One region of the Janthinobacterium sp. 67 genome, then DNA from elsewhere that is predicted to be linked to it. Evidence: predicted binding sites of a transcription regulator. Region 1 holds the regulator's gene; each other region holds the start of a gene.
The links. The regulator sigma-54, encoded in region 1, starts transcription at its own class of promoters, with help from an activator protein. The targets are predictions, from matches to a motif close to TGGCANGNAANCTGCTTT.
Positions count from the first base shown of each region.

Region 2: a site for sigma-54 is predicted at 1,717-1,734, ahead of CLU90_RS21820 (TorF family putative porin). Genes of this name have one in related genera too.
Region 3: a site for sigma-54 is predicted at 6,540-6,557, ahead of pedF (cytochrome c-550 PedF). Genes of this name have one in related genera too.

Region 1 covers NZ_PGES01000001.1:4,653,489-4,663,641, forward strand. Annotated here, with positions in the region: gene CLU90_RS20865 (KpsF/GutQ family sugar-phosphate isomerase) at 1-749, shown strand, start outside; gene CLU90_RS20870 (KdsC family phosphatase) at 749-1,282, shown strand; gene lptC (LPS export ABC transporter periplasmic protein LptC) at 1,325-1,936, shown strand; gene lptA (lipopolysaccharide transport periplasmic protein LptA) at 1,962-2,543, shown strand; gene lptB (LPS export ABC transporter ATP-binding protein) at 2,543-3,298, shown strand; gene CLU90_RS20890 (RNA polymerase factor sigma-54) at 3,303-4,781, shown strand; gene hpf (ribosome hibernation-promoting factor, HPF/YfiA family) at 4,851-5,210, shown strand; gene CLU90_RS20900 (enoyl-CoA hydratase/isomerase family protein) at 5,342-6,427, shown strand; gene rapZ (RNase adapter RapZ) at 6,429-7,292, opposite strand; gene hprK (HPr(Ser) kinase/phosphatase) at 7,854-8,789, opposite strand; gene CLU90_RS20915 (PTS sugar transporter subunit IIA) at 8,826-9,308, opposite strand; gene queF (NADPH-dependent 7-cyano-7-deazaguanine reductase QueF) at 9,643-10,153, opposite strand, start outside.
Region 2 covers NZ_PGES01000001.1:4,855,934-4,866,086, reverse strand. Annotated here, with positions in the region: gene CLU90_RS21830 (ammonium transporter) at 1-507, opposite strand, end outside; gene CLU90_RS21825 (P-II family nitrogen regulator) at 519-857, opposite strand; gene CLU90_RS21820 (TorF family putative porin) at 869-1,636, opposite strand; gene CLU90_RS21815 (accessory factor UbiK family protein) at 1,907-2,155, shown strand; gene CLU90_RS21810 (YifB family Mg chelatase-like AAA ATPase) at 2,266-3,786, shown strand; gene CLU90_RS21805 (hypothetical protein) at 3,851-4,396, shown strand; gene CLU90_RS21800 (DUF1840 domain-containing protein) at 4,578-4,922, shown strand; rRNA gene rrf (5S ribosomal RNA) at 4,984-5,096, opposite strand; rRNA gene rrf (5S ribosomal RNA) at 5,389-5,501, opposite strand; rRNA gene CLU90_RS21785 (23S ribosomal RNA) at 5,640-8,529, opposite strand; tRNA gene CLU90_RS21780 (tRNA-Ala) at 8,782-8,857, opposite strand; tRNA gene CLU90_RS21775 (tRNA-Ile) at 8,877-8,953, opposite strand; rRNA gene CLU90_RS21770 (16S ribosomal RNA) at 9,052-10,153, opposite strand, start outside.
Region 3 covers NZ_PGES01000001.1:5,128,718-5,138,870, forward strand. Annotated here, with positions in the region: gene cobT (nicotinate-nucleotide--dimethylbenzimidazole phosphoribosyltransferase) at 1-588, opposite strand, end outside; rRNA gene CLU90_RS23095 (16S ribosomal RNA) at 1,053-2,583, shown strand; tRNA gene CLU90_RS23100 (tRNA-Ile) at 2,684-2,760, shown strand; tRNA gene CLU90_RS23105 (tRNA-Ala) at 2,772-2,847, shown strand; rRNA gene CLU90_RS23110 (23S ribosomal RNA) at 3,096-5,971, shown strand; rRNA gene rrf (5S ribosomal RNA) at 6,110-6,222, shown strand; gene pedF (cytochrome c-550 PedF) at 6,593-7,078, shown strand; gene CLU90_RS23125 (substrate-binding periplasmic protein) at 7,104-7,937, shown strand; gene CLU90_RS23130 (TonB-dependent receptor family protein) at 7,992-10,130, opposite strand.

The DNA.
Region 1 (10,153 bases):
TGCATCCGGCCGAAGCGGCCCATGGCGACCTGGGCATGGTCACCTCGGACGATGCTTTTATTGCCATATCGTACTCGGGCGAATCGTCCGAGCTGATGGCCATCATGCCCGTCGTCAAGCGCATGGGCGGCGTACTGATTTCCATGACGGGCAAGCCGAATTCCAGCCTGGCCCAGCTGGCCGACGTGCACCTGGATATTTCTGTTGAAAAAGAAGCCTGTCCGCTGAACCTGGCGCCGACGGCCAGCACTACCGTCACCCTGGCCCTGGGCGACGCCATCGCCGTGGCCTTGCTCGACTTGCGCGGCTTCAAGGAAGAAGATTTTGCCCGCTCGCACCCGGGCGGCGCCCTGGGCCGCCGCCTGCTCACGCACGTGCATGACGTCATGCGCAGCGGCGAACGCGTACCCAAGGTGCCCGTTGAGGCATCCCTGCTGCAGGCGCTGGAAGAAATGACGAAGAAGGGCATGGGCATGACGGCCATCGTCGATGCCGACAACCGTCCCGTGGGCGTGTTTACGGATGGCGACTTGCGCCGCATGTTCGAGCGCGTGCAGGACTTCACGCAAGTGGCGATCCGCGACGTCATGCATGCGCAGCCGCGCAGCATCGCGCCCGAACGCCTGGCCGTCGATGCCGTGGCCGTGATGGAGCAGTTCCGCATCAACCAGATGCTCGTCGTCGATGCCGACGGCAAGCTGGTGGGCGCGCTGCATATCCATGACCTGACGCAAGCGAAGGTGATCTGATGGACAGCGTGGCGGACAACCTGGCACGCGCGGCCAAGGTCAAACTGATGATCTTTGACGTCGATGGCGTGCTCACCGACGGCAGCCTGCATTTCGGCCCCGATGGCGAGATGATGAAAACGTTTAATGTGTATGATGGCCTGGGCATCAAGCTGCTGCAGGAATCGGGCGTGCAGACGGCCATCATCAGCGCGCGCCGCTCGGCCATCACGGCGCGCCGCGCGCAGGACCTGGGCATTACCCACGTGCACCAGGGCGGTCACGACAAGCTGACGCCGTTTCGTGAACTGCTGGCGCTTACGGGCTTGACGGAAGAGCAATGCGGCTATATCGGCGACGACGTCATCGATGCGCCCATCCTGAAACGCGTGGGCTTTGCCGTCAGCGTGCCGGGCGGGCGTCCGGAAGCGCAGGGCCTGGCGCACCATGTGACGCAGGCCGGCGGCGGCCGTGGCGCCGTGCGCGAGATCTGCGAATTCCTGCTGCGCGCGCAGGACAACTATACGCGCGTCATGGCGCCGTTCCTGGAGTGAGGCGCGCCGCCTCGCCAGTGACATTTGAAAGAGTAAAGTCCTATGCGTAAGCCAGGAGGCGCCCATCGCTGGCGCATCATTTTCACCGTGCTGGGCGCGGTTGTCGTCGCGCTGGGCAGCTTTTGGCTGCTCGAAGTGATGAACAAGAATGGCCAGGATGCCATGCCCAGCAAGCACTTGGATGAGCCCGACTATTTCATCACCAATTTCAGCCTGGTGCGCATGGACTTGACGGGTAAGCCCAGCTATATCGTGTCGGGCACCAAGCTCACGCATTATCCTGCCGACGATTCGTCCGACATCGACCAGCCCTTCGTGCGCAAGCTCACGCCGGGCATGCCGCCGTTGAACATGAACGCGGAACTGGCGCACATCGACCAGGACAATACCCGGCTGCAACTGCACCGCAATGTCGTGATCGACCGCGTGGCCAGTCCGAAGGCGCAGAACCTGACGATCAAGACGGAAGCGCTGACGGTGTTTCCGGACGAGGAAAGAATGGAAACGGACGTGCCTGTCGATATCCTGACGGGCACCTCGCGCCTCAATGGCATCGGCATGAAAGCCAATAACGCCACCGGCGAGGTGGAAGTGCAGAATGCGCTGCGCATGGTCCTCCCGCCGAAACCGCGCCCGGCCGCGGCGGCAAAATGACAGAATGAAACAAGGAAACCATACTATGAAGAACATCTTGCTGTTGACCGTATTTTCTCTGGGCATCATGGGCGCGGCGCATGCCGAGAAGGCCGATTCCGAGAAGGAAGCCGTCATCACGGCGCGTAGCGGCCACGTCGATGACGTCAAGCAGATCCGCACCCTGACGGGCGACGTCGTGCTGGTCAAGGGCACCCTGACCATGAAGGCGGGCCGGGCCCTGATCACGGAAGACCCGCAAGGCTACCAGTTCATCACCTTCTGGGCCGATCCCGGCAAGCTGGCCACCTTCCGCCAGAAGCGCGATGGCGCGGGCGACCTGTGGATCGAAGGCGAAGCGGAGCGCGTGGAATACGACAACAAGACGGAAGTGGTGAAACTGTTTTCCAAGGCCAAGGTAACGCGCCTGGAAGGCACGAAAGTGACCGACGTGGCCAACGGCGCGTTCATCTCGTATGACAGCCGCAAGGAAGTATTCCAGATGGAAAATACCAACAGCGGCACCAGCACGCCCGATGGCGGCAGCGTGCGCATGGTGATCCAGCCGAAGACCAAGGCGCCGGCGGCGGAGAAAGCGCCGGCCACGCCTGCGCCAGGAACGAAATAATGGACAATACTCGTTGCGGCAGCACCCTGATCGTTCGCGGTCTGCAAAAAACCTATGGCAAGCGGCAAGTCGTGCATGATGTTTCGCTGCAAGTCGAATGCGGTGAAGTGGTGGGGTTGCTGGGCCCGAACGGCGCCGGCAAGACTACCTCGTTCTACATGATCGTCGGCCTGGTGCCGTCGGACGGCGGCAGCATCGACATCAGCGGCGTGGACATTTCCAGCCTGCCGATCCATCGCCGCGCGCAGATGGGCCTGTCCTATCTGCCGCAGGAAGCGTCCGTGTTCCGCAAGCTGACGGTGGAAGACAATATCCGCGCCGTGCTGGAAATCCAGACCGTCGAAGGCCGCCCCCTGAAGAAGGCCGAGATCGAGGAACGTCTGGATAAATTGCTGGCCGACTTGCAGATTGAAAAGTTGCGCGAGAACCAGGCCTTGTCCCTGTCGGGCGGCGAGCGCCGCCGCGTGGAAATCGCCCGCGCGCTGGCCACCGATCCCCGTTTCGTGCTGCTTGACGAGCCGTTCGCCGGTGTCGATCCGATCGCCGTGATCGAGATCCAGCGCATCGTGCGCTTCTTGAAGGAGCGCAATATCGGCGTGCTCATCACCGATCATAATGTGCGCGAGACGCTGGGTATTTGCGACCGTGCCTACATCATCAACCAGGGCTCGGTGCTGGCGTCGGGACGCCCCGACGACATCATCGCGAACGAGTCGGTACGCCGGGTCTATCTGGGCGAACACTTCCGTATGTGAGCCAATGAAACAATCATTGCAGCTGCGCACCTCGCAGCACCTGGCACTGACGCCGCAGTTGCAGCAATCGATACGCCTGTTGCAATTGTCTACCCTGGAATTGCACCAGGAACTAGAGCAACTGCTGACGGACAATCCCCTGCTCGAACGGCTCGACGATCCGCTCGACCGTTCGCTGCGCCTGCTGTCCGATGGCGCCTTGAGTTCGACGGCCGCGCCGGCCGAAGCGCCGCCCCAGCCGCCAGGCCAGGAGGCGCCCGCGGCGCCGGCTGAAGCGGAAACCTTTGACGGCGAGGCGGGCGAGGGCCCGGCCGCCGTGGATGGCGGCGACAGCGACTGGAGCGAGGCGAGCCGGGGCAAGGCGCCCGACGACGAAGATTCCCGTCCGCAACTGGAAGCCCATCACTGCACCCTGCGCGAACACCTGATGGAGCAGATGCGCGTGACGGTGCTCGAATTGCGCGACCGCGCGCTGGTCGAGCTGATCATCGACGCGCTCGACGACAATGGCTACCTGGAAGAGTCGCTCGACGACATCCTGGCGCGCCTGCCGGAAGAGCTGGAAATCGACGCGGACGAGATGCGCACGGCCCTGGCGCTGCTGCAAAGTTTCGATCCGCCCGGCGTGGGCGCGCGCAATGCGTCCGAATGTCTGGCCCTGCAGATCAAGCGCTTGCCGCAGGTTGCCATGGTGACGCGGCGCATGGCCCTCGTCATCGTGGAAAAGCACCTGGCCTGGTTTGCCCAGCGTGATTTCAACAAGCTGAAAAAAGCCCTCGATTGCGACGATGAAGACTTGCGCGAAGCGCAGACGGTGATTCGCCAATGCAACCCGCATCCGGGTGCCGTGTTCGCCTCTGACGTGTCCGATTACGTGGTGCCCGACGTCGTCGTCAAGCGCGCGCGCAATGGCTGGCAAGTGACCCTGAACAACGACGTCATGCCGCGCCTGCGCGTGAACGCCATGTACGCCAACCTGCTCAAGCAGGGCAAGGGCGAAGGTGCCATGGGCGCACAGTTGCAGGAAGCCAAGTGGCTGATCAAGAATATGCGCCAGCGCTTCGACACCATCCTGCGCGTGGCACAGGCGATAGTAGAAAGACAAAAGAACTTTTTCTCGCATGGGGCCGTTGCCATGCGCCCCCTTGTGCTCCGTGAAATAGCTGATACACTGGGTTTACACGAGAGTACTATCTCGCGGGTAACAACTCAAAAGTACATGCTGACCCCGCACGGCATGTTCGAGTTGAAATATTTCTTTGGTAGCCACGTCGCCACCGAAGCGGGGGGCGAAGCGTCATCGACGGCGATACGGGCATTGATCGTGCAACTGACAGGAGCAGAAGACCCTAAAAATCCTTTATCCGACAGTAAGATTGCGGACATGCTGGGGGAACAAGGCATGGTGATTGCGCGACGTACTGTTGCCAAATACCGGGAAGCATTAAAAATTCCGCCAGTGAGCCTGCGTAAGTGTTTGTAAGTTTTTTTCGGTTCCTCTGCGGGCCGGATACGATGGACCGCACGAACCCGATCATCTTTAGGAGTGTGTATGAATCTCACCATCAGCGGACATCATCTCGAAGTGACACCAGCCATCCGTGAATACGTACAAACGAAGCTGGAGCGCGTGAAACGTCATTTCGATCAAGTCATCGATATCGCCGTGATTCTGACCGTGGATAACCTCAAAGAGAAAGAAAAACGTCAAAAGGCCGAAGTCAACCTGCGTCTGAGTGGCAAGACCGTCTATGTGGAAAGCCTGGCGCAAGACTTGTACGCCGCAATCGATGCCCTGATCGACAAGCTCGATAGGCAAGTGATGAAATACAAAACCAAAGTGCAAGGGCACGGTAAAGAGGCGATCAAGCATCTGCCAGACAGCTCGGAAGAAGAATTCGCCCCCGCCTAAGCGGCCTGCGACTTTCAACCGGTTGTGATCAACTAAGGGCGCACATTGCGCCCTTTTTTGCGCCCAGCGGAACGCAATGTTCCCCGCGCAGGCGCTAGAATGTTTGCACTTTCACTTCTTTCCTGCCTGCCATGAGCGACTTCGTCCAGACTGCCATCCGCAACCGCACGGGCCACATCGTGCTCGACCGTCCGAAAGCCTTGAATTCCCTGTCGCTGGACATGGTGCGCGCCCTGAGCGCGGCCCTGCTGGTCTGGCGCGATGATCCCCAGGTGGACGCCGTCGTGATCCGCTCCAGCAGCGAGAAGGGCCTGTGCGCCGGCGGCGACATCCGTTTCTTTTACGATGCGGGCCTGGCCACGCCGCAAGGCGGCAGTGCCTTGCTGGAAGATTTCTTTACGGAAGAATACGCTTTGAATCATTTGATTCATTTCTATCCGAAACCGTATATTGCCGTGATGGATGGCGTGGTGATGGGCGGGGGCATGGGCGTGGCGCAAGCTAGCCCCGGCAACTGCCTGCGCATCGTCACGGGCCGCACGCGCATGGCCATGCCGGAAGTCAATATCGGCCTGTTTCCGGACGTGGGCGGCAGCTATTTCCTGTCCCGCCTGGCTGGACAGCTGGGTCTGTACCTGGGCTTGACGGGCTTGACGATCAACGCGGCCGACGCCCTGTACACGGGCCTGGCCGATGTCTACCTGCCCGAAGCGCAGGTGGGGGCCCTGCTGGACCTGTTCGAATCGACGCCGGGCGAGGCCTTGCCGGTGGCGATCAAGGCCCTGGCGGCGCCGTTCCAGGCCAAGGCGGGCGTTTCGTCCCTGGCCACGGCGCGCGCGGCGCTGGATCGCCATTTCAGCGCTGGCTCCGTGGCAGCCATCATGGCCTCGCTGGCGCAGGACGACGGTGCGTTCGCCAGCAAGGCCTTGGCGGCCATGCGCCTGCGCTCGCCCCTGATGATGTCCGTGACGTTGGAATTGCTGCAGCGGGGCGCCCACCTGGGCGTGGCCGATTGCCTGCGCATGGAACGCACGGTGGTGCGCCACAATTTCGAACATGGCGAAGTGCTCGAGGGCGTGCGCGCGCTGGTGGTCGACAAGGATAATGCGCCGCGCTGGAATCCATCAAGCCTGGACGAGGTCGACGCGGCCATGGTGGCGCGCTTCTTCGCTCCCGTCTGGCCGGCGCAAGCGCATCCGCTGCGCCACCTGAATTAAACTAGGCGCGTTCGCGGTGGCGCAAGACGACGCGTTCGTTGGGCCCGAAGTATTGCGCCAGCCGTTCCGCCATGTACACGGAGCGGTGCTGGCCGCCCGTGCAGCCCAGGGCCACCGTCAGGTAGCTGCGGTTGTCGGACTTGAATGATGGCAACCATTTCTCGATGAAGGCGCGTATGTCGGCCAGCAATTCCAGCGCGCTCGGCTGCGCGTCGAGGAAGGCGATCACGGGCGCGTCGCGTCCGTCGAGGGGGCGCAGGGCCAGGTCGTAATAGGGGTTCGGCAAGGCCCGCACATCGAAGACGAAGTCGGCGTCCAGCGGCACGCCCAGCTTGAAGGCGAACGATTCGAAGAACAGGGTCAGCGGTGCACGCTCGGAGGCGACGATATCCTTGATCCAGGCGCGCAGCTTGTTGGCGCTCAGCTCCGACGTGTCGATCACGTGGCCCAGCTGTTCGATGGCCGACAGGCGCTCGCGTTCTTCCGAGATGCATTCGATCAGGGTGCGGCGGCTGGCCGGATTCTGGTTCGGACGCAGTTCGTGCGACAGCGGATGGCTGCGCCGCGTTTCCGAGAAGCGCGCCACCAGCGAATGCGTGGTAGCCGTCAAGAACATGACCTTGACGTCGTGCCCCTGGTCGCGCAGCAGGGCCACATTGTGCGGCAGGCTGACGAGCGACTCGGCGCTGCGCGCATCGACGGCGACGGCCAGTTGCGGTGTGCCTTCGTCGAGCAGGGTTTGCACCAGGCTGGGCAGCAAGGCCGGTGGCAGGTTGTCGACACAATAGTAGCCGGCATCTTCCAGCACATTGAGCGCGACGGATTTACCGGAGCCGGATATTCCGGTGATAAGGACGATATGCATAGCCCGATCATACAATAAAGACCGGTGCTCTGCTCCCAAGGCAATTATCTTTACAAACTATTGCAATTTCATATGTGTATTTCGTAGGTCGGCTTAGCGCAAAGCGGTGCAGCAGGGAATTCACGCAGCATGGCTGCGTGCCTGCGTAACGGTCCTCGCTTGCAAGCGAGGGCTCCTGCTGACACCCGCTAACAATGTCGTCGGATTACGCGGGGCCTTGCCCCGCTAGTCCGACCTACGTTGCTAATCCCCGCTCATGGCGAGTCGTTGGTGCAGCCGGGAATTCACGCAGCACGGCTGCATGCTTGCGTAACGGTTCGCCCTTGCAAGGGCGAACTCCTTGGCAACATTAATCGCCACTCATGGCGAGTCGTTGGTGCAGCAGGGAATTCACGCAGCGCTGCTGCGTGCCTGCGTAACGGTTCGCCCTTGCAAGGGCGAACTCCTTGGCAACATTAATCGCCACTCATGGCGAGTCGTTGGTGCAGCAGGGAATTCACGCAGCACGGCTGCGTGCCTGCGTAACGGTTCGCCCTTGCAAGGGCGAACTCCTTGGCAACATTAATCGCCACTCATGGCGAGTCGTTGCCGTTCCATGAACTCCTGCAAGGTATCGATGCCGCGCAGTTGCAGAATGGTATTGCGCACGGCCGCTTCCAGCAGCACGGCGATGTTGCGGCCGGCGGCGACGGGGATGACGACCTTGCGCACGGGCAGGCCCAGCACGTCTTCCGTGGGGAACAGGAAAGGCAGGCGCTCGACTTCCTCTTCCAGCGCGTTGCGGCGCACGAGGTGCACGATCAGTTTCAGGCGCATCTTGCGGCGCACGGCCGTTTCGCCAAAGATGGCCTTGATGTCGAGCAAGCCCAGGCCCCGTACTTCCAGCAGGTTCTGCAGCAGGGGCGGGCAGCGGCCTTCGATCATGTTCGGTGCGATGCGCGAGAATTCGACGGCGTCGTCGGCCACCAGGCCGTGGCTGCGCGAAATCAGCTCCAGCCCCAGTTCGCTCTTGCCCAGGCCCGAGTCGCCCGTGATCAGCACGCCTACGCCCAGCACGTCCATGAACACGCCATGCATGATGATGCGTTGCGCCAGTTTTTTCGACAGGTAGACGCGCAGGAAGTCGATCACTTGCGCGGCCGGCAGCGGAGTGGAGAACAGGGGAATGTTTTGCTCGTCGCAGATGGCGAGGATGTCGGGCGGCGTTTCCAGCCCTTGCGCGATGATCAGCGCGGGCGGGCCGCCGGCGATCAGTTCGCCGATCACGTGGGTGCGCGTGTTGACCTTCAGGCGCTGGTAGTAATTGATTTCCTGGTGGCCAAAGACCTGGATGCGGCCCGGATGGATCAGGTTCAAGTGGCCCACCTGGTCGGCGGCCGACGAGACGTCGCCCGAGATCAGGCGTTCGCCGCCGGGGAAGCCGGCGAACCAGCCCAGTTGCAGACTTTCACGATTATCGTCGTACAGGCGTTGTATCGTCAGTGGCGTTTGCAACATGGCGGTCTTCTTCAGGAGTGGAGGAATACCTGAAGTTTAACCTGCCGCTTGCAGACTGGGTTGCCAATTGACGATGCGCGAATGCACGGATTTCGGTTCCGGATCCGTGGCCAGCGCCGTGCGGAAGGCGTCATCGGAAAACATTTCGGCGATTTCCGACAGGATTTCCAGATGTTGCTGAGTGACATGATCGGGAATCAGCAGGAAAAACAACAGATTGACGGGCTTGCCATCGGGCGACTCGAAGGGAATCGGTTCGGCCAGGCGCACGAAGGCGCCCAGCGGCGATTTCAGGGTTTTGCTGCCCTTGACTCTGCCATGCGGCACGGCCACGCCATGGCCCAGACCGGTCGAGCCCAGGCGTTCGCGGGCAAACAGATTGTCCGAAACGGTAGAGCGGGCGATGCCGTAATTGTTTTCGAAGATCAGGCCGGCTTGCTCGAAGGCGCGCTTTTTACTGGAGACTTCCAGGTCCAGCAGGACGTTTTCGAGGGATAATATTTTGCTAAGATTAGTCATGACACTCAATGAAATGGTGCAATGCGCAGAGGGCTTGCGAGCCGAATTATAGGCCTGTTTCGGCGGCCTGTAACGCCAATTCTCAACAGTATACGCCCGCTGCGGGCGCAGTAGGCGCTACAGCCCACGTGGCCATCATTTTAGCAAAAAAATAACATCGGCGTGTATCGGCTATTTCTTGATTAAAAACACGCGGTGCGCCGGTTTTTCCGCCGCCGAATGCTGATTTTCCGATTTTTCAGCGTCTTTGACATGCACTGCGGCACTACGACAACGTTGTTTTAAAACACAGCCAACATTCCTGCTGGCATGGTTTTGCGGTGTTGCTCGGTTGTTACTGTCGCGCGTTGCGCAGATTGCCCGGCATCGTACCCGTGCTGTAGTTGCTGCGCCACGGATTGATATCGAGGCCGCCGCGGCGCGTATAGCGCGCATACACGGACAGTTTTTGCGGCTTGCACTGACGCAAGATATCGACAAAGATGCGCTCCACGCATTGCTCGTGGAATTCATTGTGCTCGCGGAAACCGATCAGGTAGCGCAACAGGCTTTCCTGGTCGATCTGCGGCCCCGCATACTCGATCTGCACGCTGCCCCAGTCGGGCTGGCCCGTCACCAGGCAATTCGACTTGAGCAAGTGCGAGACGAGTTTTTCTTCCACGGGCGCTTCATCCAGGGCAGCTTTCAGCAGCAGCGGCGAGGGCGTGTATTGCGTGATTTCCAGGTCCAGGCGGTCCAGCAGCACACCATCGAATTCGCCCATTTTCAGCTTGCCGAAATCGTCCTGCAAGGTCAGTTCGACTTGCACGGGGGCGCCGAAACCGTTCGACAAATCCTGCTTGAGC
Region 2 (10,153 bases), 200 kb from region 1:
CTTGCTGAAGGTGGCGGCGGCGGCAAACGTGCCCTTGGCCGGGTCCCAGATACCGTTCAGGAACAGGCGGTCGAAGCCACCGAAGAAGGCGGTTTTTTCCGTGAAGGCGATCGAATAGCCGTAGATGCACCACAGCACGACGACCAGCGCGAACACCATGAACACTTGCATCAGCACCGACAGCATGTTCTTCGAGCGCACCAGGCCGCCGTAGAACAGGGCCAGGCCGGGAATCGTCATCAAGATCACCAGCAAGGTGCTGATCATCATGAAGCTGGTATCGCCCTTGTTGGCGACGGGCGCGGCGGCTGGCGCGGCAGCGGCCGGGGCCGGAGCGGCGGCAGCCGGCGCTACTGCGTCAGGCACCGGCGTGACGGCGGGGGTGGCGACGGCCGTGGTGGTGGCCGCCTCCGTCTTGGCAGGGGCATCGGCAAAGCTCGGCGTGGCAACGCCAAACGCACACAGACAGGCAAACCCAGCTAGCAATTTTGTTATATTTTTACGCATCAATATTCCCCTTAGAGCGCTTCGTTGCCGGTTTCACCGGTACGGATGCGGATGACCTGTTCCAGGTTGTAGACGAAAATCTTGCCATCGCCGATTTTACCGGTACGCGCGGCGCCTTCGATCGCTTCGATGGCCTGGTCGACAATGGCGTCATCGACGGCCGCTTCAATCTTGGTTTTTGGCAGGAAATCGACGACATACTCGGCGCCACGGTAGAGTTCCGTGTGACCTTTCTGGCGGCCGAAACCTTTGACTTCCGTGACAGTAATGCCTTGCACATTGATAGCCGACAAAGCTTCGCGTACTTCGTCCAGTTTGAACGGTTTAATGATTGCAGTAATCATTTTCATGGCAGTCTCGCTTAAAAGGTTTTGGATACGGTCAGCACGAGACCGGATTTCGCCAGATTCTTGCCATTGGGTGCCAGCGACGTGATGTTGGCCTTCACGGCAGCGAGAGAAACAGTCGCCATGCCGAAGTCCTTGGTCACGCCGATCTTGACATCGTTATAGCTGAGGGAATCGTTGTGCTCGACTTTCTGGCGGCCCACATGGACGTTCATGATGTAGCCATCGATCAGGTCGAAGTTGCCGCCCACGTCAAGATAGCCGCTGTTCTTGCTATCGGCCACGCCGAACAGATTGGTCGTCGAGTGCGAGTACTTGATGTACAGCGGGCCATAGCCGAGCTGGCCATACAGCTCGAAGGTGTTGGCATTGGTGCTCAGCCCATTCGAAGGATAGAAGTAGTACAGGCCACCCACGTCATAGGTAAAATCCTTGCTGATCTCGCCACGCTTGCCAGCATAGATATCCCATTCCAGACTGGTATCGCCGCCGCCATCCTTGATCCATTTGATGCTCGACAGCCAGGTGCCCACGTACAGGCCCGTCGGGTTATGGGTATAGTCGGCGCCGCCGCTGATGGCCGGGTTCAAGCGGCTTTGCGAAATGCCGCGGTAACGGTAGTCGCTGGTCAGCGCCACGTTGTAGCTCACCACGTTATCAGGTACGGCTTCGGCCGCAGCGGGCGCCGCCACTGCATCCTGGGCCATGGCGCTGCCGCACAAGGCGGTCATGGCCAGCGTCAACGCTGCAGCTAAAGTCATGTTCTTGGACAGATTCTTCATGGCGATTCCCTTTTATTGAACTTTTAAAGCGGTTGAGGTTTAAAATCTTGGCTGGAGATCACAAAGCGTTCATACCTTCTTTAGCAGAATACGTGCCAGCTCTCTTGCCACCTTGACAGCTGCGTTTCCGGCCATACATACCCTCCAAGCCTGTGGGCATGCGGGTAGGGGCTGCTAAAGCATTATGAATTTGCCCAGTTTCGCACCAGATTAACGCCGCTGTGCACCGCAATGGTGCGATGCACAGGCCGCACCATAAAAGGACTGACCATGGACATGAATACCTTCTTTAACGACTTGCAAGGCAAGATCCATCAAGCCATCGAAAACTCGCCTGCCAAGGATATCGAGAAAAACGTGAAATCGATGATGACCCAGGGCTTCGCCCGCCTCGATCTGGTCACGCGCGAGGAATTCGATATCCAGACGCAAGTACTGGCCAAGACCCGCGCCAAACTGGACGCACTGGAATTGCGCCTGATCGAACTGGAAACACGCCTGAACGAGCCGAAGGCCTAAGGTGACGCCAGCCAGGCCCGTTATTGACGGCCTTGCTGGCATGGCTCAAGCCTGACGGCGCTTCACGCGCTAGACTGATCCTGCGCGCGCCCGCGCCACAGGGGAGTCTGATGAGTCTGGCCGTCCTGAAAAGCCGCGCCCTGGCCGGCATGGAAGCGCCCGAGGTAAGTGTCGAAGTCCACCTTGCCAATGGCTTGCCTTCCTTTACGATTGTCGGCCTGCCGGATACGGAAGTGAAGGAATCGCGCGACCGCGTGCGTGCCGCGCTGCAAAACTGCGGCTTTGACATGCCGGCGCGGCGCATCACGGCCAATCTGGCGCCGGCCGACCTGCCCAAGGAATCGGGGCGCTTCGATCTGCCCATCGCGCTGGGCATCCTGGCTGCCTCCGGCCAGTTGCCGGGCGACCAATTACATCACTACGAATTCGCGGGCGAACTGTCGCTGTCGGGCCAGTTGCGCCCTATCCGCGGCGCTCTGGCCATGACCTTTGCCATGCAGCGCAAGCAGGCCGGCGCGCCACGCGCCTTCATCCTGCCGCAGGCGAACGCGGACGAGGCGGCGCTCGTCAGCGATGCCTGCATCTATCCCGCCCACAGCCTGCTCGAGGTCTGCGCGCATTTTGCCGCGCACGCCAGCCACACGGCCCTGCAACGCCACCAACCCGTGCTGGCCATACCCGCTTTCGCGTATCCGGACTTCGCCGACGTGCAGGGACAGCAGCAGGCGCGGCGGGCGCTCGAGGTGGCGGCGGCGGGCGGCCATAACGTCCTGATGGTGGGGCCGCCGGGCGCGGGCAAGACCATGCTGGCCAGCCGCTTCCCCGGCGTGCTGCCGCCCATGAGCGACGAAGAGGCGCTGGAATCGGCCGCCGTGCATTCGCTGGGCGGTCACTTCAAGGTGGAACACTGGAAACGGCGCCCCTATCGCGCCCCGCACCAGACGGCGTCCGGCGTGGCCCTGGTGGGTGGCGGCAACGTTCCGCGTCCGGGAGAAATCTCGCTGGCCCACTGCGGCGTGCTGTTTCTCGATGAAATCGCCGAATTCCAGCGCCGGGTGCTCGACGTGCTGCGCCAGCCCATGGAATCGGGCGTGATCAACATTTCACGGGCGGCCCGCCAGGCCGAGTTTCCGGCCCGCTTTCAGCTGATCGCCGCCATGAATCCCTGCCCGTGCGGCTATCTGGGTCACGCCTCGGGACGCTGCCGCTGCACGCCGGACGCCGTGCTGCGCTATCACGGCCGCCTGTCCGGTCCGCTGCTCGACCGTATCGACCTGCAGATTGAAGTGGCCGCCATGCCGCCGGCGGCGCTGGGCCGGCACGCTGGCGCCGGTGAAAGCACGCAAGCCATCGCCACGCGGGTCGCGGCAGCCTTTGCCCTGCAACTGGCACGCCAGGGAAAAGCCAATCAGCGCCTGAGCAGCACGGAAATCGAACAACATTGCCGCCTGGACAAACACGGCGAACAGTTGCTGCATGGCGCCATGGCGCGCCTGCACTGGTCGGCGCGCACCTACCACAGGGTATTGCGCGTGGCGCGCAGCATCGCGGACCTGGCGGGCAGCCCCGGCATCACGCAGGCGCACATTGCCGAAGCAATCCAGTACCGGCGCGTGCTGCGTGAAATATGAAGGCGACAGCGCCCGCCACGCGTGCGCGATTGCGCGCGATCGGCGGCGCTGCTACCATCTGCTGATGAAAAAAACGTCACTTGCCCTCTTTCTGACTACGCTCGCGGCCGCCTGCGTCCTGACCGCCTGCAGTCCGAAATTCGACTGGCGCGACTATCGCAGCCCTGACGCCCAGTTCACGGCCTTGTTTCCCAGCAAGCCCGCCGTGCTGACGCGCGAAATCGATCTCGATGGCAAGAAAGTCAGCCTGACCATGACGGCCAGCGAAATCGATGGCAATACCTTCGCCATCGGCAGCGCCGTGCTCGACAGCGCGGAACAGGCGCAAGCGGCCCTGCCCGCCATGCAAACTGCCCTGTTAAAAAACATCAACGGCACCGTGCGCAGCGAAAAATCGGCCTCGGCGGCCAGCAGCACGGCGGCCGGCAGCCATCAACGCAGCTCGTTGAGCATCGAAGCGACGGGCACGCAGCAAGGCAAGCCGGTCTTGCTGGTCGGGCGTTTTGTGGCGCAGGATAAACGCATCTTCCAGGTCATCATCCTCGGCGAGGAAAGCAAGCTGTCGCGCGAGACCATCGACACCTTCATGGACTCGGTGAAACTGGATTGAGACTTAACGATCGCTTAAACGGGTGTTTTCACGGTAAGCGAGCTCTTGTAAATACGTGCGTTGTCCAACAGATGGGCCTATCCGGCTTGCAAATATGCAATCCGGGACAAACGGACGGCCTGTGCGACATTTCAAGTCGTGATATTGTTTCGACACTAACAACAAGTTTCAGAAAGCGCTTATGTTGATCTCATTCAAATCCAAATCCTCCCCTGAAGTGCTGATGTATCAGGAACATGCCCAGCGTATCCTCGACATCCTGCACAAGAACCCCACGCGCGGCGTCATCACGCCAGCCGAAGCGGGCGATGCCCTGGCCTTGCTGGAAAAAGAGGTCGCGGAAAGTAAATTGCATCCGGAAAATGACATCGAACACGATGTGCATACTCCGGAAACGCTGGAAGATGGCGAAACGGGCGCCCACGCGCGCGCGCAAAAAGTGCATTTTTCACAGCGCGCCTATCCCTTGATGGAAATGCTGCGCTCGGCCAAGGCGGAAAATGAAAGTATCACCTGGGGCATCTGATCCGATGAATGCCGCAGGCGAAAAAAAACCCCGCACCTAGCGGGGTTTTTTTATATAACAAGCCTGACGATAACCTACTTTCACACTGGTTGCAGCACTATCATCGGCGCAAAGTTGTTTCACGGTCCTGTTCGGGATGGGAAGGGGTGGGACCAACTTGCTATGGTCATCAGGCATAACTTTTTCAACAGCCTGCTCCCAACGGGGCAGCAAACCATCTGATCTGAGGGGGCGAATTATACCCCAGGTCGGCGTGACGCACAAGCGCCTATACCGGCATCACCATGAATGCCAACAATATTGTCGGATTACGCTACGCTAATCCGACCTACCCGCCATCCAATAAACGTAGGTCGGCTTAGCGCAACGCGCGTAAGCCGACACCACCACCGGCGCCCGACAAAACCACCAGACGAAAAAAAACCCGCCAATTGCTTGACGGGTTTTTCTCTACTGCGAATAACAAGCCTGACGATAACCTACTTTCACACTGGTTGCAGCACTATCATCGGCGCAAAGTTGTTTCACGGTCCTGTTCGGGATGGGAAGGGGTGGGACCAACTTGCTATGGTCATCAGGCATAACTTGTACCGGCATTTGTCCTCGGTGGAGCGACAAAGCCTGAATCTGGAAGAAGCAAAGATCGGGGTAATGACTGGTAGTATCAACACACACGCAACGTTGTACCGTCTTATCCTCTGTACCTGCTAAGGTTATAGGGACAAGCCGTACGGGCAATTAGTACTGGTTAGCTTAATGCATTACTGCACTTCCACACCCAGCCTATCAACGTCCTGGTCTCGAACGACCCTTCAAAGAGCTCAAGGCTCTGGGAAATCTCATCTCAAGGCAAGTTTCCCGCTTAGATGCTTTCAGCGGTTATCTCTTCCGAACTTAGCTACCCGGCAATGCCACTGGCGTGACAACCGGTACACCAGAGGTTCGTCCACTCCGGTCCTCTCGTACTAGGAGCAGCCCCCTTCAAATTTCCAACGCCCACGGCAGATAGGGACCAAACTGTCTCACGACGTTTTAAACCCAGCTCACGTACCACTTTAAATGGCGAACAGCCATACCCTTGGGACCGGCTACAGCCCCAGGATGTGATGAGCCGACATCGAGGTGCCAAACTCCCCCGTCGATATGAACTCTTGGGAGGAATCAGCCTGTTATCCCCAGAGTACCTTTTATCCGTTGAGCGATGGCCCTTCCATACAGAACCACCGGATCACTATGTCCTACTTTCGTACCTGCTCGACTTGTCAGTCTCGCAGTTAAGCACGCTTATGCCATTGCACTATCAACACGATGTCCGACCGTATCTAGCGTACCTTCGAACTCCTCCGTTACACTTTAGGAGGAGACCGCCCCAGTCAAACTGCCTACCATGCACTGTCCCCGATCCGGATAACGGACCAAGGTTAGAACCTCAAACAAACCAGGGTGGTATTTCAAGGTTGGCTCCACGAGAACTAGCGTCCCCGCTTCAAAGCCTCCCACCTATCCTACACAGATTGGTTCAAAGTCCAATGCAAAGCTACAGTAAAGGTTCATGGGGTCTTTCCGTCTAGCCGCGGGTAGATTGCATCATCACAAACATTTCAACTTCGCTGAGTCTCGGGAGGAGACAGTGTGGCCATCGTTACGCCATTCGTGCAGGTCGGAACTTACCCGACAAGGAATTTCGCTACCTTAGGACCGTTATAGTTACGGCCGCCGTTTACTGGGACTTCAATCAAGAGCTTGCACCCCATCATTTAATCTTCCAGCACCGGGCAGGCGTCACACCCTATACGTCCACTTTCGTGTTTGCAGAGTGCTGTGTTTTTATTAAACAGTCGCAGCCACCAGTTTATTGCAACCCTTTCACCCTCATGGAGTAAACCAATCAAGCTACCGGGGCGTACCTTTTCCCGAAGTTACGGTACCAATTTGCCGAGTTCCTTCTCCCGAGTTCTCTCAAGCGCCTTAGAATACTCATCTCGCCCACCTGTGTCGGTTTGCGGTACGGTCTCGTATGACTGAAGCTTAGAGGCTTTTCTTGGAACCACTTCCGATTGCTTCGTGAATAAATTCACTCGTCCCATCCCCTTGAATTGCGCACCCGGATTTGCCTAAGTGCCTTCTATGAGACAGAAACTGACTATTCCAACAGTCAGACAACCTTCCGCGATCCGTCCCCCCATCGCATCATACGACGGTGCAGGAATATTAACCTGCTTCCCATCAGCTACGCATCTCTGCCTCGCCTTAGGGGCCGACTCACCCTGCTCCGATGAACGTTGAACAGGAAACCTTGGGCTTACGGCGTGGAGGCTTTTCACCCCCATTATCGCTACTCATGTCAGCATTCGCACTTCTGATACCTCCAGCATCCTTTACAAGACACCTTCGCAGGCTTACAGAACGCTCTCCTACCATATATATCTGTGATAAATCACAGAACAATATCCGCAGCTTCGGTGACTGGCTTAGCCCCGTTACATCTTCCGCGCAGGACGACTCGATCAGTGAGCTATTACGCTTTCTTTAAATGATGGCTGCTTCTAAGCCAACATCCTGACTGTTTTAGCCTTCCCACTTCGTTTTCCACTTAGCCAATCTTTGGGACCTTAGCTGGCGGTCTGGGTTGTTTCCCTCTTGACGCCGGACGTTAGCACCCGACGTCTGTCTCCCAAGCTCGCACTCATCGGTATTCGGAGTTTGCAATGGTTTGGTAAGTCGCAATGACCCCCTAGCCATAACAGTGCTCTACCCCCGATGGTGATACTTGAGGCACTACCTAAATAGTTTTCGGAGAGAACCAGCTATTTCCAAGTTTGTTTAGCCTTTCACCCCTACCCACAGCTCATCCCCTAATTTTTCAACATTAGTGGGTTCGGACCTCCAGGGCGTGTTACCGCACCTTCATCCTGGCCATGAGTAGATCACTTGGTTTCGGGTCTACACCCAGCGACTGATCGCCCTATTCGGACTCGATTTCTCTACGGCTTCCCTATCTGGTTAACCTTGCCACTGAATGTAAGTCGCTGACCCATTATACAAAAGGTACGCAGTCACGGAACAAGTCCGCTCCTACTGTTTGTATGCACACGGTTTCAGGATCTATTTCACTCCCCTTCCGGGGTTCTTTTCGCCTTTCCCTCACGGTACTGGTTCACTATCGGTCGATTACGAGTATTTAGCCTTGGAGGATGGTCCCCCCATATTCAGACAGGATGTCACGTGTCCCGCCCTACTTGTCGTACGCTTAGTACCACCGGTCCGATTTCACATACGGGGCTATCACCCGCTATGGCTCCCATTTCCAGGGGATTCTGTTATCGGTCCGACTATCACGCACAGGCTCTTCCCATTTCGCTCGCCGCTACTTTGGGAATCTCGGTTGATTTCTTTTCCTGCAGCTACTTAGATGTTTCAGTTCGCCGCGTTCGCCTTGCAACCCTATGTATTCAGGTTGCAATACCCTAAAAGGGTGGGTTGCCCCATTCGGAAATCTGCGGATCAAAGTGTGTTTGCTCACTCCCCGCAGCTTATCGCAAGCTACTACGTCCTTCATCGCCTGTAATCGCCAAGGCATCCACCATGTGCACTTATTCGCTTGTCCCTATAACGTTAGCCTCTGATTACCTAAATAATCAAAGAGCGCTACAGGGATAAGAAAGTACAACGTTGTTGCTTGTTTGTTGATACATACAATCATTACCCATCGATTCGCTTTTTACGGCAAACCGATCAATAAATAATCTTTACTTCTTCCAGATTGTTAAAGAACGAAACAGCTTTGATCGCTAAAAGATCAAATCTAAACCCAGCACCAAGGTGGCGTGGCTTACATTTGTACTTTCGAGTAAAACTTTGGTGGAGGATGACGGGATCGAACCGACGACCCCCTGCTTGCAAAGCAGGTGCTCTCCCAGCTGAGCTAATCCCCCTGAGATTTTACTAATTAGCTGGTAGGGCTGGTTGGACTCGAACCAACGACCCCCGCGTTATCAACACGGTGCTCTAACCAGCTGAGCTACAGCCCCAACGCGGAACTACTACGACTACTGTTTCTTCTTAATTAAACAGCCGATAAGTGTGAACATTTGATGCGTGAATCATTACTGATTCGTGCAAACTCTAGAAAGGAGGTGATCCAGCCGCACCTTCCGATACGGCTACCTTGTTACGACTTCACCCCAGTCACGAATCCTACCGTGGTAAGCGCCCTCCTTGCGGTTAAGCTACCTACTTCTGGTAAAACCCGCTCCCATGGTGTGACGGGCGGTGTGTACAAGACCCGGGAACGTATTCACCGCGACATGCTGATCCGCGATTACTAGCGATTCCAACTTCATGCAGTCGAGTTGCAGACTACAATCCGGACTACGATACACTTTCTGCGATTAGCTCCCCCTCGCGGGTTGGCGGCGCTCTGTATGTACCATTGTATGACGTGTGAAGCCCTACCCATAAGGGCCATGAGGACTTGACGTCATCCCCACCTTCCTCCGGTTTGTCACCGGCAGTCTCATTAGAGTGCCCTTTCGTAGCAACTAATGACAAGGGTTGCGCTCGTTGCGGGACTTAACCCAACATCTCACGACACGAGCTGACGACAGCCATGCAGCACCTGTGTACTGGTTCTCTTTCGAGCACTCCCCAATCTCTCGGGGATTCCAGCCATGTCAAGGGTAGGTAAGGTTTTTCGCGTTGCATCGAATTAATCCACATCATCCACCGCTTGTGCGGGTCCCCGTCAATTCCTTTGAGTTTTAATCTTGCGACCGTACTCCCCAGGCGGTCTACTTCACGCGTTAGCTGCGTTACCAAGTCAATTAAGACCCGACAACTAGTAGACATCGTTTAGGGCGTGGACTACCAGGGTATCTAATCCTGTTTGCTCCCCACGCTTTCGTGCATGAGCGTCAATCTTGACCCAGGGGGCTGCCTTCGCCATCGGTGTTCCTCCACATATCTACGCATTTCACTGCTACACGTGGAATTCTACCCCCCTCTGCCAGATTCTAGCCTTGCAGTCTCCAATGCAATTCCCAGGTTGAGCCCGGGGATTTCACATCAGACTTACAAAACCGCCTGCGCACGCTTTACGCCCAGTAATTCCGATTAACGCTTGCACCCTACGTATTACCGCGGCTGCTGGCACGTAGTTAGCCGGTGCTTATTCTTCAGGTACCGTCATTAGCAAGAGATATTAGCTCTCACCGTTTCTTCCCTGACAAAAG
Region 3 (10,153 bases), 480 kb from region 1:
GCCGGCGCCCACGCAATCGGCGACGGGCGTGCCGGTCAGCTTGTGCATCAGCGCGGCGGCGGCCGTGGTATTACCGATGCCCATTTCGCCAAAGCCCAGTACATTGCCGTCCAGGGTGGCGACCAGGTCCATCCCTGCCTGCATGGCGGCCTGGCATTGTTCCCCGCTCATGGCGGACTCCTTGGCAAAGTTGCGGGTGCCAAGTCCCTGCTTGCGGTCGAGCAAGCCGTCGCGCGGGCCGAAATCGTGGTTCACGCCGGCGTCTACTATATAGAGGGCGCAATCGCTCTGGCGGGCAAAGACATTGATGGCGGCGCCATTGCCGAGGAAGTTCTCCACCATTTGCCAGGTCACGCTTTGCGGATAGGCGGAGATGCCTTCCGCAACGACGCCATGGTCGGCCGCGAAAACGATGATGGCGGGCTGGTGCAAGGCCAGTTGCGTGCTTTGCTGGATCAGGCCGATCTGGCGCGCCAAGGTTTCCAGCATGCCGAGGCTGCCCAGCGGCTTGGTTTTGCTATTGATGGCGTGTTCGAGGGCGCTGGCCAGGGTGGGATTGGCGGTGGGAGAGATGTGTGGGATAGGCATGGGAATCTATATGGATGAAGCAGCGGATTGTCGGCGCTACGATATCACACAGCAATATTTGCCCAGCTGCAAAATAGCGCTTGCAGGGTGTGCGAGGCAGGGCTATAATTCGCCCCCTCGCTGAACGACGCATGCAAATGCCGAGTGCGGTGAGGAAAAGAAGGAGTTGACGGATTTAGCGAAATGCTTCATACTCTTCCTTCTTCGCAGCTGACAAACACAACGCTTTGTCGATAGCGCGAAAGCAGTAACCGAATACAGTTCTTTAACAATTAACAGTCGATAAGTGTGGGCATTTGATGTAAGTGCAGCGTCAATCTTCGGATTGGCGTCTAACTTAAAATATCAAATGTTCACAAGAAATAATGAAATAGGATACTTCTTCGGAAGTAGCCTGTCAGTTTTTTGAGTGAGCGACCCGTCAGCAATGACGGTGCCGGTAAAACGGCAAAGTAACAGAGATTAAACTGAAGAGTTTGATCCTGGCTCAGATTGAACGCTGGCGGCATGCCTTACACATGCAAGTCGAACGGCAGCACGGAGCTTGCTCTGGTGGCGAGTGGCGAACGGGTGAGTAATATATCGGAACGTACCCTGGAGTGGGGGATAACGTAGCGAAAGTTACGCTAATACCGCATACGATCTAAGGATGAAAGTGGGGGATCGCAAGACCTCATGCTCGTGGAGCGGCCGATATCTGATTAGCTAGTTGGTAGGGTAAAAGCCTACCAAGGCATCGATCAGTAGCTGGTCTGAGAGGACGACCAGCCACACTGGAACTGAGACACGGTCCAGACTCCTACGGGAGGCAGCAGTGGGGAATTTTGGACAATGGGCGAAAGCCTGATCCAGCAATGCCGCGTGAGTGAAGAAGGCCTTCGGGTTGTAAAGCTCTTTTGTCAGGGAAGAAACGGTGAGAGCTAATATCTCTTGCTAATGACGGTACCTGAAGAATAAGCACCGGCTAACTACGTGCCAGCAGCCGCGGTAATACGTAGGGTGCAAGCGTTAATCGGAATTACTGGGCGTAAAGCGTGCGCAGGCGGTTTTGTAAGTCTGATGTGAAATCCCCGGGCTCAACCTGGGAATTGCATTGGAGACTGCAAGGCTAGAATCTGGCAGAGGGGGGTAGAATTCCACGTGTAGCAGTGAAATGCGTAGATATGTGGAGGAACACCGATGGCGAAGGCAGCCCCCTGGGTCAAGATTGACGCTCATGCACGAAAGCGTGGGGAGCAAACAGGATTAGATACCCTGGTAGTCCACGCCCTAAACGATGTCTACTAGTTGTCGGGTCTTAATTGACTTGGTAACGCAGCTAACGCGTGAAGTAGACCGCCTGGGGAGTACGGTCGCAAGATTAAAACTCAAAGGAATTGACGGGGACCCGCACAAGCGGTGGATGATGTGGATTAATTCGATGCAACGCGAAAAACCTTACCTACCCTTGACATGGCTGGAATCCCCGAGAGATTGGGGAGTGCTCGAAAGAGAACCAGTACACAGGTGCTGCATGGCTGTCGTCAGCTCGTGTCGTGAGATGTTGGGTTAAGTCCCGCAACGAGCGCAACCCTTGTCATTAGTTGCTACGAAAGGGCACTCTAATGAGACTGCCGGTGACAAACCGGAGGAAGGTGGGGATGACGTCAAGTCCTCATGGCCCTTATGGGTAGGGCTTCACACGTCATACAATGGTACATACAGAGCGCCGCCAACCCGCGAGGGGGAGCTAATCGCAGAAAGTGTATCGTAGTCCGGATTGTAGTCTGCAACTCGACTGCATGAAGTTGGAATCGCTAGTAATCGCGGATCAGCATGTCGCGGTGAATACGTTCCCGGGTCTTGTACACACCGCCCGTCACACCATGGGAGCGGGTTTTACCAGAAGTAGGTAGCTTAACCGTAAGGAGGGCGCTTACCACGGTAGGATTCGTGACTGGGGTGAAGTCGTAACAAGGTAGCCGTATCGGAAGGTGCGGCTGGATCACCTCCTTTCTAGAGTTTGCACGAATCATGTAAATGATTCACGCATCAAATGTTCACACTTATCGGCTGTTAGTCAAAGAAGAAACAGTAGTCGTAGTAGTTCCGCGTTGGGGCTGTAGCTCAGCTGGTTAGAGCACCGTGTTGATAACGCGGGGGTCGTTGGTTCGAGTCCAACCAGCCCTACCAGTCATTACCCAGGGGGATTAGCTCAGCTGGGAGAGCACCTGCTTTGCAAGCAGGGGGTCGTCGGTTCGATCCCGTCATCCTCCACCAAAGTTTTACTCGAAAGTGCAAACGTAAGCCGGTCAGTGACTCAGGTTTAGGTTTGATCTTTTAGCGATCAAAGCTGTTTCGTTCTTTAACAATCTGGAAGAAGTAAAGATTATTTATTGATCGGTTTGCCGTAAAAAGCGAATCGATGGGTAATGATTGTATGTATCAACAAACAAGCAACAACGTTGTACTTTCTTATCCCTGTAGCGCTCTTTTCGTTTGAAAGAATGAAGAGGCTAACGTTATAGGGACAAGCGAATAAGTGCACATGGTGGATGCCTTGGCGATTACAGGCGATGAAGGACGTAGTAGCTTGCGATAAGCTGCGGGGAGTGAGCAAACACACTTTGATCCGCAGATTTCCGAATGGGGCAACCCACCCTTTTAGGGTATTGCAACCTGAATACATAGGGTTGCAAGGCGAACGCGGCGAACTGAAACATCTAAGTAGCTGCAGGAAAAGAAATCAACCGAGATTCCCAAAGTAGCGGCGAGCGAAATGGGAAGAGCCTGTACGTGATAGTCGGACCGATAACAGAATCCTCTGGAAATAGGAGCCATAGTGGGTGATAGCCCCGTATGTGAAATCGGACCGGTGGTACTAAGCGTACGACAAGTAGGGCGGGACACGTGACATCCTGTCTGAATATGGGGGGACCATCCTCCAAGGCTAAATACTCGTAATCGACCGATAGTGAACCAGTACCGTGAGGGAAAGGCGAAAAGAACCCCGGAAGGGGAGTGAAATAGATCCTGAAACCGTGTGCATACAAACAGTAGGAGCGGACTTGTTCCGTGACTGCGTACCTTTTGTATAATGGGTCAGCGACTTACATTCAGTGGCAAGGTTAACCGAATAGGGAAGCCGTAGAGAAATCGAGTCCGAATAGGGCGATCAGTCGCTGGGTGTAGACCCGAAACCAAGTGATCTACTCATGGCCAGGATGAAGGTGCGGTAACACGCCCTGGAGGTCCGAACCCACTAATGTTGAAAAATTAGGGGATGAGCTGTGGGTAGGGGTGAAAGGCTAAACAAACTTGGAAATAGCTGGTTCTCTCCGAAAACTATTTAGGTAGTGCCTCAAGTATCACCATCGGGGGTAGAGCACTGTTATGGCTAGGGGGTCATTGCGACTTACCAAACCATTGCAAACTCCGAATACCGATGAGTGCGAGCTTGGGAGACAGACGTCGGGTGCTAACGTCCGGCGTCAAGAGGGAAACAACCCAGACCGCCAGCTAAGGTCCCAAAGATTGGCTAAGTGGAAAACGAAGTGGGAAGGCTAAAACAGTCAGGATGTTGGCTTAGAAGCAGCCATCATTTAAAGAAAGCGTAATAGCTCACTGATCGAGTCGTCCTGCGCGGAAGATGTAACGGGGCTAAGCCAGTCACCGAAGCTGCGGATATCTAGCAATAGATATGGTAGGAGAGCGTTCTGTAAGCCTGCGAAGGTGTCTTGTAAAGGATGCTGGAGGTATCAGAAGTGCGAATGCTGACATGAGTAGCGATAATGGGGGTGAAAAGCCTCCACGCCGTAAGCCCAAGGTTTCCTGTTCAACGTTCATCGGAGCAGGGTGAGTCGGCCCCTAAGGCGAGGCAGAGATGCGTAGCTGATGGGAAGCAGGTTAATATTCCTGCACCGTCGTATGATGCGATGGGGGGACGGATCGCGGAAGGTTGTCTGACTGTTGGAATAGTCAGTTTCTGTCTCATAGAAGGCGCTTAGGCAAATCCGGGTGCGCAATTCAAGGGGATGGGACGAGTGCACTTGTGCACGAAGCAATCGGAAGTGGTTCCAAGAAAAGCCTCTAAGCTTCAGTCATACGAGACCGTACCGCAAACCGACACAGGTGGGCGAGATGAGTATTCTAAGGCGCTTGAGAGAACTCGGGAGAAGGAACTCGGCAAATTGGTACCGTAACTTCGGGAAAAGGTACGCCCCGGTAGCTTGACCACTTTACTGTGGAAGGGTGAAAGGGTTGCAATAAACTGGTGGCTGCGACTGTTTAATAAAAACACAGCACTCTGCAAACACGAAAGTGGACGTATAGGGTGTGACGCCTGCCCGGTGCTGGAAGATTAAATGATGGGGTGCAAGCTCTTGATTGAAGTCCCAGTAAACGGCGGCCGTAACTATAACGGTCCTAAGGTAGCGAAATTCCTTGTCGGGTAAGTTCCGACCTGCACGAATGGCGTAACGATGGCCACACTGTCTCCTCCCGAGACTCAGCGAAGTTGAAATGTTTGTGATGATGCAATCTACCCGCGGCTAGACGGAAAGACCCCATGAACCTTTACTGTAGCTTTGCATTGGACTTTGAACCAATCTGTGTAGGATAGGTGGGAGGCTTTGAAGCGGGGACGCTAGTTCTCGTGGAGCCAACCTTGAAATACCACCCTGGTTTGTTTGAGGTTCTAACCTTGGTCCGTTATCCGGATCGGGGACAGTGCATGGTAGGCAGTTTGACTGGGGCGGTCTCCTCCTAAAGTGTAACGGAGGAGTTCGAAGGTACGCTAGATACGGTCGGACATCGTGTTGATAGTGCAATGGCATAAGCGTGCTTAACTGCGAGACTGACAAGTCGAGCAGGTACGAAAGTAGGACATAGTGATCCGGTGGTTCTGTATGGAAGGGCCATCGCTCAACGGATAAAAGGTACTCTGGGGATAACAGGCTGATTCCTCCCAAGAGTTCATATCGACGGGGGAGTTTGGCACCTCGATGTCGGCTCATCACATCCTGGGGCTGTAGCCGGTCCCAAGGGTATGGCTGTTCGCCATTTAAAGTGGTACGTGAGCTGGGTTTAAAACGTCGTGAGACAGTTTGGTCCCTATCTGCCGTGGGCGTTGGAAATTTGAAGGGGGCTGCTCCTAGTACGAGAGGACCGGAGTGGACGAACCTCTGGTGTACCGGTTGTCACGCCAGTGGCATTGCCGGGTAGCTAAGTTCGGAAGAGATAACCGCTGAAAGCATCTAAGCGGGAAACTTGCCTTGAGATGAGATTTCCCAGAGCCTTGAGCTCTTTGAAGGGTCGTTCGAGACCAGGACGTTGATAGGCTGGGTGTGGAAGTGCAGTAATGCATTAAGCTAACCAGTACTAATTGCCCGTACGGCTTGTCCCTATAACCTTAGCAGGTACAGAGGATAAGACGGTACAACGTTGCGTGTGTGTTGATACTACCAGTCATTACCCCGATCTTTGCTTCTTCCAGATTCAGGCTTTGTCGCTCCATCGAGGACAAATGCCGGTACAAGTTATGCCTGATGACCATAGCAAGTTGGTCCCACCCCTTCCCATCCCGAACAGGACCGTGAAACAACTTTGCGCCGATGATAGTGCTGCAACCAGTGTGAAAGTAGGTTATCGTTAGGCTTGTTATTCTAAAAAACCCCTTCCGGTGATCCGGTTGGGGTTTTTTTTCGTCTGCTGGTTTTGTCAGGCGCCGCGAGTGGTGTCGGCTTACGCGCGTTGCGCTAAGCCGACCTACGGTCAGCCCTCCTCGTCCGTTGGCAATGACCTTTGCGTGAGCGGCATGGAGGGTCTGTCCCCGGTCGTTCAGGTGTTGGGTTTTATCGACTCACGTCTTCCCTGTTCATGCCTGCCGCTGCCTGATGCGCGCGGTGACACAACTGGGTGTTGCAGCTGTTCCAAATTGATACATGGGTGGCCGGATGCGGGGCAAATACGCATGGCATGGCATTTGCTCTTCTTGGGTATTGACTAAAAAACCAAGGAGACCAGCATGACCTATTCCATTCGTACCCTGCTCGGCGTGGCGGCCGCCGGCGCCGTCGCCCTCACTTCCCTGCTGACCTTGCCGCATGCCTATGCGCATGGCAACGTCACGCCGCAAGGCGTCGACACCACAGGCTTGCCCAAGGTGGGCGACAAGTGGCTCGAGCAAAACCCGTATCGGGGCAACAAGCTGGCTCTGACGGTCGGCACCTCGGCCTACAACCAGAATTGCGCCCGCTGCCACGGCATCGAAGCCATCTCGGGCGGCATCGCGCCGGACTTGCGCCAGCTGGACCGCGATTGCTTCGGTATCAAGAATGAGACAAAGAAACAGGCTTGCTACAAGGAGACGGACAATTACTACCTGACCACCATCCGTCACGGTAAAGTGCGCAATGGCGCCGTGTACATGCCGCCGTTCGAAGGCGTGTTCAACCAGGAAGCCATGTGGGCCATCAAGACCTATCTGGAAACGCGCCGCGAATCCAACTAAGCCACACTGATCACGAAGGAGTCCCATGCGTTCATTTCAACTCCGGGGCGTGCGCGCGATGATCTCGCTCGCTTGCCTGGCGCTGTGCGCAGCCGCGCCGGCGCATGCCGACTGGCAGAAGGTGCAGCAGTCGGGCAGCCTGAAAGTGGCTGTGTACAACGAATTCGCGCCGTTTTCCGACAAGGGAGTCGGCATCGATATCGACATCGCCGAAGCGCTGGCGAAAAAGCTGGGGCTGAAACTGAGCTTGCTGCCATTTCCCGCCGGTGAAAACCTCAACGATGACTTGCGCAATATGGTGTGGAAGGGGCATTACCTCGGTTATGGTCCCGCGGACGTGATGCTGCATGTGCCAGTCGACAAGCAGTTGATGGCCGATAACGACAAGGTCGAGATCTTCGCGCCGTATTACGTGGAAACCGTGCGCCTGGCGCGCAGCGCGCAAGCCGTGCCGCAATTCGACGGCGTCGCCTCGCTGGCAGGCAAGCGTATCGGCGTGGAAAAGGTGTCGATCGCGGCCATGCTGATGCTGGGCGAAGACAATGGCAAGTACCGCGACGACGTGCGCATCTTCGACACGGCGGCCGAAGCCTTGCAGCAATTGCAGGCGGGGCAGCTTGACGCCGTGCTGGCCAACCGTTCGGAAATCGAGTCCGTGCTGAAAAGCGATCCTGCTTTCCCCATGAGCGAAGTGGCGTTCGCCCGCTTGCCCCGTGCCGGCTGGGCCGTGGGCCTGGCCGTCAGCCGCCAGCAGCTCGACGTGGCAAAATTGCTGCAGGCAGCCATGAACGAGATGGCGGCCAGCGGCGAATTGAAAACCATTTTTGAGAAATATGGCGTGAAGGCAGCTCGGCCCTAACTAGCCATGCTGGATAGCGAAGCCCGCGTATCGGAAGATACGCGGGCTTTGTTATTAGAACGAGTATTGCGCGCTGACACCCAGCAGCCAGTTACGTCCCGGCGCCGCTTCATAGTAGCGCTTGTTGCTGTCGCCGACGATGACGGAACCCACGTAGGTTTTGTCGAAAAGATTGTTCAGGCGGGCAAATTCCTTGAAGCGCCAGTTCCCCACGTTTTGCTTGGCGTTGAAGCGCGCATTGAACACCGTATAGCCGGGCGCCGGCTTTTCGCTGTTGCTGTCTTCCGCGTAGACCTGCTTGCTGGCCACGCTTTCCAGCGCCGCGCCAAAGCGGTCGAGCGTGTCTTTCCAGGCCAGTTCCGCGAACAGGTTGGCGCTAGGCACGCCCGGCAAACGGCTGCCTTCGCGCACGGCGCCGAACGCCTGGTCATACACGGCGTGCAGGCTGGTCAGCGCCACTTTTGTCGTGAAACCATATGGCAGGCTGGATTCGAGCGACACTTCCATACCCTGGCGCAAGGTCTTACCCGCATTGCGGTAGCTGGTACGCCCGCCGCTGGAACTGTCGACCACCAGCTCGTCGTTGGTCTTGATCTGGAACACGGCCGCATTGACGTGCGTGTTGTGGTTGATCCTCGCCTTGATGCCCGCTTCCAGGTTGGTGCTGGTGGCCGGTTTCAGCTGGTAATTGAAGCCGCCGCCCGTGCCCGAGTAAAACAGTTCATTCAGGGTGGGCGCTTCGAAACCGCGGGCGGCGCTGGCGTACACATTGACGTCCGGCGTCAGTTTGTACAGCAAGCCCAGCACCGGTGTCGTGTGGCTGAACTCCAGGCTGCCGCTGTCGTTCCCATTGCCGAGATAGCGGTCGTTGACCAACACTTTCATCTTGCTGTAGCGCACACCTGCGCTGAGCAGCCACGCTCCGCTTTGCCATTCCGTCTGGATATACGGATCGAGGCTGGAGACGACATCCTGCTCGTCGCGGCGCAGCTTGCCTTTCACGCCAAAGGTATTGCCGATGTAATTTTCATAGCCGGTGCGGTCATCGCTGGAGCGGCCGTAATCGATGCCGATGGTGGTGCTCAGCTTGCCGCCGGCCAGCTGGTTCACGTGCAGCCAGTTGGTGTCGATGCCGTAGAACTCGCGCTGGAAGTCGACCACGCCGCCCGAATGGCTGGCCGGCGCCTGGAAACCCTTGGTAAATGCCTGGTATTGGATCACGTCGCGGTTGCCGCCGTAGGCCGTCACGTGCAGGCGGTCGTCGCCGAACGACTGTTCATAGGTGGCGCCGATTTGCTGGTGGTCGATGCTCTTGCGGGTGTTGTAGCGCTCGGCCAGGGTGCGCTTCGGGTTTTGCGTATCCGTCGTGTCGATTTCTCCCGCGCGCGGATCGCGGGCAAACGTGGCCCAGGAGGCGCCCAGCGGATCTTGCGTATTGCCCTGGTGCAGGCTGTTGGCGACGATGGTCAGCTTGCTGTCATTCGTCGGCTTGACGGTGATCTTGCCGAACGCCTGTTCGCGCGCGGCGGCGCTGTGGTCGCGGAAACCGTCGGTGCGGAAGCGCGAGCCGTCGAGCACGTAGCCGATACCGCCTGCCTGGCCTTGGGCCGAGAGGTCGACCTTGCTGGTGCCGAAGCTGCCGCCCGTCACGTTCAGCTCGACGGATGGGGGATTTTGCCCATCCTTGGAAAACAGCTGGATCACGCCGCCCGAGTGGTTGCCATAGATGGCGGAGAACGGTCCGCGCAGCACTTCGATGCGCTCGGCCGTATCGAGGTTGAAGGTGGCGGCCTGGCCCTGGCCATCCGGCATGCTGGCGGGAATGCCGTCGCTGATCAGCTTGACGCCGCGCACGCCAAAGGCCGAGCGGGCGCCGAAGCCGCGCGACGAGATTTGCAAGTCTTGCGCGTAGTTCTGGCGGTTTTGCACCACCAGACCCGGCACGGCGGCCAGCGCTTCCGACGCGTTCACGCGGATCTGGCCATCCTGGATGCGGGCGCTGTCAACGACGTCGATCGAGGCCGGCACTTCCTGGCTGGGATGGGCAATGCGGCTGCCGCTGACGACCACCGTATCCATCAGTTGCCCGTTGGCCGGGGCAGCTGCCTCGGCGGCAAAGACGTGGGGGGCGAGGGTAGCGCTGCCGGCGACAAACAAGCTGGCGATGGTGTTCAGGCGGAAACGGTGCTGCATGCGGATTCTCCAATGTGAATAAA